One region of the Micromonospora sp. NPDC047465 genome, then DNA from elsewhere that is predicted to be linked to it. Evidence: riboswitches for the same ligand, from Rfam matches in the RefSeq annotation. Region 1 holds a riboswitch; the other holds the start of a gene.

Region 1 (3,197 bases):
CTGGTCCGCGCCGGCAAGGTGCGCTACCTGGGCAACTCCAACTTCGCCGGGTGGCAGATCGCCGACGCGGACTGGGTGGCGTCGTCCAACGGCCGGTCCCGGTTCATCAGCGCGCAGAACCACTACAGCCTGCTGGAGCGCTCCGTCGAGGCCGAGGTGGTGCCGGCCTGCGAGCGGTTCGGCCTCGGGCTGCTGCCGTTCTTCCCGCTGGCCAACGGGCTGCTGACCGGCAAGTACAAGCGCGACCAGGCCCCGCCCGCCGGCAGCCGCCTCGCCGGAGGCGGCCGGTACGCCCAGCGCCTCGCCGCCGCCGACTGGGACACCATCGAGGCGATCGAGGCGTACGCGAACGAGCGGGGACTGTCGATGCTCCAGGTGGCCATCGGCGGGCTGGCCGCCCTGCCGGCGGTGACCTCGGTCATCGCCGGCGCCACCACGCCTGAGCAGGTGCGCTCCAATGCGGAGGCGGGCGCCTGGCAGCCCGCCGACGAGGACGTCGACGCCCTCCGCGCCATCCTCTGACCCACCCCGGCACCGCCCCGGGCACCGCGTCGCGATGCCCGGGGCGGTGTCGACGTCCATCCGTCCCCGCGCGCGCCTCGCGCCGCGCGGGCTCGGTGGAACGCCATGGGTGTCACCCGGCCCCGCAGACACCCACCACGTTCCACCGAGCGTCGGGTCGCATCGCGCACGGCGTGCCGCCGGCCGTGCGCGGCGGCGGCCCGACGCGTGCCGGATGCTCAGCGGGTGGAACGTCGTGGGTGTCACGGGGGAGGCGGAAGACGCACACCATGGTGCTCCGCCGCTCTGGCGCGCCAGCTCGCCGGTCAGGAGCCGGGAGGGCGTCGGTGTGAGGAGCGGGCCGGGGCAGGGGCGGGGCGGGTCAGGGGGCGGGGTGGCGCTCGCGGAGGGCCTGGGCGACCAGGGCGACGGTACGGTCGGGGTGCCGGAGCACGTCGTCGGCGGTGAAGCGGAGGACGACCCAGCCCACCGCGCGCAGGGCGTTGAGGCGGGCGACGTCCTGTCGGAAGTGGGTGCGTTCGCGGTGGTGGTCGCCGTCGTACTCCACCGCGACGCGCAGCCCCGGCCACGCCAGGTCCACCCGGCCGACGAAGCGGCCCGCGGCGTCGCGCACGTCGTGCTGAGCGGTCGCGGGCGGCAGCCCCGCGTCGAGCAGGAGCAGCCGGAGGCGGGTCTCCATCGGCGACTCGGCCAGCGGCTCCGCCAGCGCCAGTACCTCTCGCAGTAAGGGCAGGCCGGGCCAGCCGGGCCTCGCGTCGGCGTATGCGCGCAACGTGGGCAGCTTCACCACCCGGCGGTGCAGCAGCGCGTCGACGGCGACCAGGGCCTCCTCCCGGGGGGGCCTGGCGGCCCAAATCGAAGGCGCTGCGCAGGGCAGTGGTGACGGGCAACCCCGCCGAAGCGGGTGCGGTCGGACTCCGGCACCACCGACCGGGTCACCCGCAGCCGCGGGTGCGCGCGCATCCGCGCGGCGCGCGGCAGCAGCACGGCGACCGGCGTGTCCCGGTCGAGAAGGTCGACGCCCCAGAGGTACGCGGCGCTGCGGCCGGCGATCACCCCGCCGGTCGGCAGCGCCAGCGCGACCGCGTCGCACCACATCCGGTGGTCGTCCGCCCGGTAGCCGTCCCGGTGCACGTGGACGTCGGGGAGGAGCCGCCGCCAGGACCGCCCGCGCAGCATCGTCCAGGTGAGTAGGCCGTCGGCGACGGCGGCACTGCCCAGGAAGGGGCGGAACGCCAGGCGTGGGGGAACTCGGGCGAGGGAGGGCATCCGGACAGCATGGCGTGACCGCGTGGTCACGCGCCGCCCCGATCGTCGGCTTCGGACGGTCGGTGTGAAATCCGCGTCCCGCCCTTGGCGGATCCGGCGATCCGTCGTACGGTGACACGCGCAAGTGACCCACGGGAGCCCGGTGCACCGGGCTGAGAGGGGGGCTGAGAGCCCCCGACCGTCGAACCTGATCCGGGTAATGCCGGCGCAGGGAGGAGTGTTGCCGTGCCGTCCCTTGGGCGACTGCATCTGATCACCGACACCCGACCCGGGCGGGATCCGCTGGCCGTGCTGCGGGCCGCCCTCCCGGTGGCCCGCGCGGAGCTGGTCGTGCAGGTCCGCGTCAGCGACGACGCCACCGACCGGGAGGCGTACGACCTGGCTCGCCGGGTGGTCGCGCTCTGCGCGCCGTACGACGTCCCCTGCCTCGTCAACGACCGGCTGCACGTGGCGCTGGCGGTGGGCGCCGCCGGCGGGCACGTCGGCGCGGCGGACCTGCCGGTCGGGGCGGCCCGCCGGGTGCTCGGCGCGACCGCCGTGCTCGGGGCCACCGCCCGCGAGCCGGGGACGGCCGCCGAGGCGGTCGCCGCCGGAGCCAGCTACCTGGGCGTGGGTCCCTGCCACGCCACGAGCACCAAGACCGGCCTGCCGGCGCCGATCGGGCCGGCCGGGGTGCGCGCCGTCACCGCCGCCGTGGACGTGCCGGTGGTCGCGATCGGCGGGGTGACCGCCGCGAACGCGCCCGCGCTGCTGGCCGCCGGGGCGTACGGGGTGGCGGTGGTGGGGGCGCTGTCCGGGGCGGCCGATCCGGCCCGGGCGACGGCGGAACTGCTGGGAGCGCTGGGGTGCTGAGCCGGCCGGACGTCGCCGTGGTGGGGGCGGGACCGGTCGGGCTGGCGATCGCCTGGCGCTGCGCCTCGCGGGGGCTCCGCGTCGTCGTGCACGATCCCGCCCCGGGCTCCAGCGCGTCGCACGTCGCCGCCGGGATGCTCGCCCCGGTCGCCGAGGCGTACTTCGGCGAGCACGAGCTGACCGGGCTGCTGACCGCCTCCGCCGCCCGCTGGCCGGCCTTCGCCGCCGAGCTGACCGCCGCCGCCGGCGTGGACGTCGGCTACCGGACCGAGGGCACGCTGATGGTCGGGCTCACCGCCGACGACCTGGCCGAGGCGCGCCGGCTGTGGGCGTACCAGCAGGGTCTCGGGCTGCCGGTGACGCCGCTGCGCCCCTCGGCGCTGCGGGACCGCGAGCCGGCGTTGGCGCCCCGGGTGCGCGGCGGTGCGCTCGCCGCCACCGACCACCAGGTCAACCCGCGCCGGCTGGTGCCGGCGCTGCGCACGGCCGCCGAACGGGCCGGCGCCACGCTGGTGCCCGCCGCCGTGCGCCGGCTCTCCGACGTGGACGCGCGC
Region 2 (3,197 bases), on a different contig from region 1:
CAGGGTGTACGGGTTGGCCGCGGCGAGCTTCGTCAACCGCAGCCGGGACAGCAGGTCGTCCACGGTGGACCGGACCGCCGCCTCGGGCTGGCCGGTGCGGCGCGGGCCGAGGGCCAGCTCGTCGAAGACGGTGGTGGCGACGAACTGGTGCTCCGGGTCCTGGAAGACCGAGCCGATCCGCCGGGCCAGCGCCGGGGCGCGCCAGCGGTGCGGGGGAGTGCGGGCGTCGGAGCCGGCCAGCGCCGCCGTCGCCACGACCCGGCCGGCTCCCGGCTTGAGCAGCCCGCCGAGCAGCAGCGCGAGGGTCGACTTTCCCGCTCCGTTCGGGCCGAGCACGGCGAGCGCCTCGCCGGCGCGTACCGCCAGGTCGACGGCGGCCAGCCGGGGCGGCAGGCCGAGCCGGTCGGCGGTGAGCAGCAGGTCGCCGGCCGGCGCGGTGGCGTGGCGGGGCGGCACGGGCCGGCCGGGCACCCAGACGCCCGCGGCGGCGAGCGCGTCGCCGTGGGCGCCGAAGACGGCCTGCGGCGTGCCGTCCGCGCGGACGCCGCCGCCCGGTTCGAGCACGACCACCCGGTCGACCAGCGGCATCGCCTCGGCGACCCGGTGCTCGACCAGGATCAGGGTGGTGTCGGCGTCCAGCGCGCCGGCCACCGCCGCGCGGACCAGCGCGGCGCCGGTCGGGTCCAGGTTGGCGGTCGGCTCGTCGAGCAGCAGCAGCCCGGGCCGCAGGGCCAGCACCCCGGCCAGGGCGAGGCGTTGCTGCTCGCCGCCGGAGAGGGCCGCGGTGGGCCGGTCCCGGTGGTACGGGAAGCCGACCCGGGCCAGCGCCTCGTCGACGCGGGGCCAGATCTCCTCGGCGGGGACCCCCCGGTTCTCCAGCCCGAACGCCACGTCGTCGCCGCTGCGGGCCATCACGAGCTGGGTCTCCGGGTCCTGGAAGACGATGCCGACCCGTTCCCGGCCCTTTCGGGGGTCGAGCCCGTCGATCTCGACGGTGCCCTCCTGTTCGCCCGAGTCCTCGGGCAGCAGCCCGGCCAGCGCGGCGAGCAGGGTGCTCTTGCCGGCGCCCGACGGCCCGAGCAGCAGCACCCGCTCGCCCGCCTCGACGCGCAGGTCCACCCCGCGCACGGCCCACGCCCGACGCCCGGCGTGCCGCCACCCGAACCCCCGCAGCGTCACCGCCCCCACGCCGTCCCCCTTCCGGCCCACGCGCGGGCGTCGACCATGAGGTTGGCGGCACCCACGGAGATCCACGTCGCCGTCCACCTCATGATCAACTCCGATTCCGGTGGTGCGGGTCAGACGGCGGCGCGTTCGCGGCCGGCGGGGAAGCGGTCCAGGACGCCGGTGCCCGCCAGGGCGCGGGTGAGGGCCCAGCCGCCGGCGCCGGCGACGGCGGCGGCGCTGACGACGGTGAGCAGGGCGTACGGGACCCGGTAGCTGCCGAGCGCGTAGTCGACGTTCCACACGAAGAAGTCGAACAGCGCCGCGCCGAGGCCGGTCAGCGCACCGGCGAGCAGCGCGGTGGGCAGCCGGAACGAGCGGTACCGGAACGCGGCGAAGGCCACCTCGGCGCCGAGCCCCTGGATGAGGCCCTGGACGATGGTGATGCCGCCCCACTCCGAGCCGAGCAGCGCGGAGACCGTCGCCGCCACCGCCTCGCAGAAGAGCGCCGCGCCGGGCTTGCGGATCACCAGGCCGCCGAGCACGGCCGGGACCAGCCATACGCCGTACATGATCGCCTGGCCGGCCGGGAAGAAGGCGAACGCCGGGTCGACGGCCCGCCACAGCAGGCCCCAGGCCCAGAAGATGACGCCGAACGCCACCGCGATCACCGCGGCGATGACGACGTCGAGTGTGCGCCACCGGGTGGTCGTGTTGTCTCGCATGATTGCTCCCAGTCCTGAACGCGAACCAGGAGAAGACGCACGCCGCGCCCGGTGTGGCCGGACGGCGGCGCGGCTGGAGGTCGACCGAACTCCCTGCGCTGGCATTACCCAGATCAGGTTCGAGGGTCTGCGGGCGGTGCCCGCACTCTCAGCGCTGTGCGCTCCCCTGTCGGATGTGAAGTTGTCGCGCCGACGCTAACACCTTTGAAGATCATCGGGCAAAGTGATCTTTCCGCTGGTCACCCGCGCGTTCGCTCGATCTCGTCGGTTCCGGCCGGTACTCTCGGGCGGCCACTGGCGGAATCGGCGGAGGAAACCACGTGACATCCGAGGTTGACCGCTCCGTGCCGGATGGGCGCACCCCGGGGGCGGTCGGTGTGGCCGCGCCGGGCGGACCACCGCACGAGCCGGCCGGCGGCGGGAGCGCCTGGCGGGTCGGGTCGGTCGAGGTGCTCGCGGGCCTGCTGGTCCTGCTGGTCGTCTTCCGTGAGCCGCTCGCCGGGGCCCTGTCCGCGCCCCGGCTGCAGACCTGGACCACCGTCTTCGTCTCGGTCATGGTGCAGGCGGTGCCGTTCCTGGTCTTCGGGGTGGTCCTCTCCGCCGTGATCGCGGTCTTCGTGCCCCGGTCGTTCTGGGCCCGGGCGCTGCCCCGGCACCCCGCGCTCGCGGTGCCCGTGGCGAGCGCGGCCGGCGTGGTGCTGCCCGGCTGCGAGTGCGGGTCCGTGCCGATCGCCGGGTCGCTGATCCGGCGCGGGGTCACCCCGGCCGCCGCGCTGGCCTTCCTGCTCGCCGCCCCGGCCATCAACCCGATCGTGCTCACCGCCACCGCGGTGGCCTTCCCCGACGCCCCGGAGATGGTCCTCGGCCGCGGCGTCGCGAGCCTGGTCGTCGCGATGGTGATGGGGTGGCTGTGGCTGCGCCTCGGCCGGGCCGACTGGATTCGGCTGCCGCGCCGGCCGGAGCTGGACGACGGCCCGCGCGGGCGGGCGTTCTGGGCGGCGGTCCGGCACGACGTCACCCACGCCGGCGGGTTCCTGGTGGTCGGCGCGGCGGCCGCCGCCACCATCAACGTCGTCGTGCCCGAGCGCTGGTTGCAGACACTCGCCGAGGACCCGGTGCTCTCGGTGCTCGCGCTGGCCGTGCTCGCGGTGCTGCTCTCCCTCTGCTCGGAGGCCGACGCCTTCGTGGCCGCCTCGCTGTCGCAGTTCTCGCTGACCGCCCGACTGGTCTTCCTGGTGGTGGGGCCGATGGTCGACCTCAAGCTCATCGCGATGCAGACCGGCGTCTTCGGCCGTCGGTTCGCGCTGC

The links. Region 1 has a riboswitch for thiamine pyrophosphate ahead of thiE (thiamine phosphate synthase). Riboswitches for the same ligand answer to the same signal wherever they lie in the genome.
Region 2: another riboswitch for thiamine pyrophosphate. It lies ahead of ABZ793_RS22840 (ECF transporter S component); the one in region 1 lies ahead of thiE (thiamine phosphate synthase).

The regions. Positions count from the first base shown of each region.
Region 1 covers NZ_JBEYTP010000025.1:97,885-101,081, forward strand. The annotation lists gene ABZ793_RS22380 (aldo/keto reductase) at 1-522, shown strand, start outside; gene ABZ793_RS22385 (DUF559 domain-containing protein) at 884-1,309, opposite strand; gene ABZ793_RS22390 (hypothetical protein) at 1,306-1,791, opposite strand; TPP riboswitch at 1,914-2,022, shown strand; gene thiE (thiamine phosphate synthase) at 2,017-2,643, shown strand; gene thiO (glycine oxidase ThiO) at 2,637-3,197, shown strand, end outside.
Region 2 covers NZ_JBEYTP010000026.1:84,705-87,901, forward strand. The annotation lists gene ABZ793_RS22835 (ABC transporter ATP-binding protein) at 1-1,188, opposite strand, end outside; gene ABZ793_RS22840 (ECF transporter S component) at 1,299-1,889, opposite strand; TPP riboswitch at 1,962-2,067, opposite strand; gene ABZ793_RS22845 (permease) at 2,267-3,197, shown strand, end outside.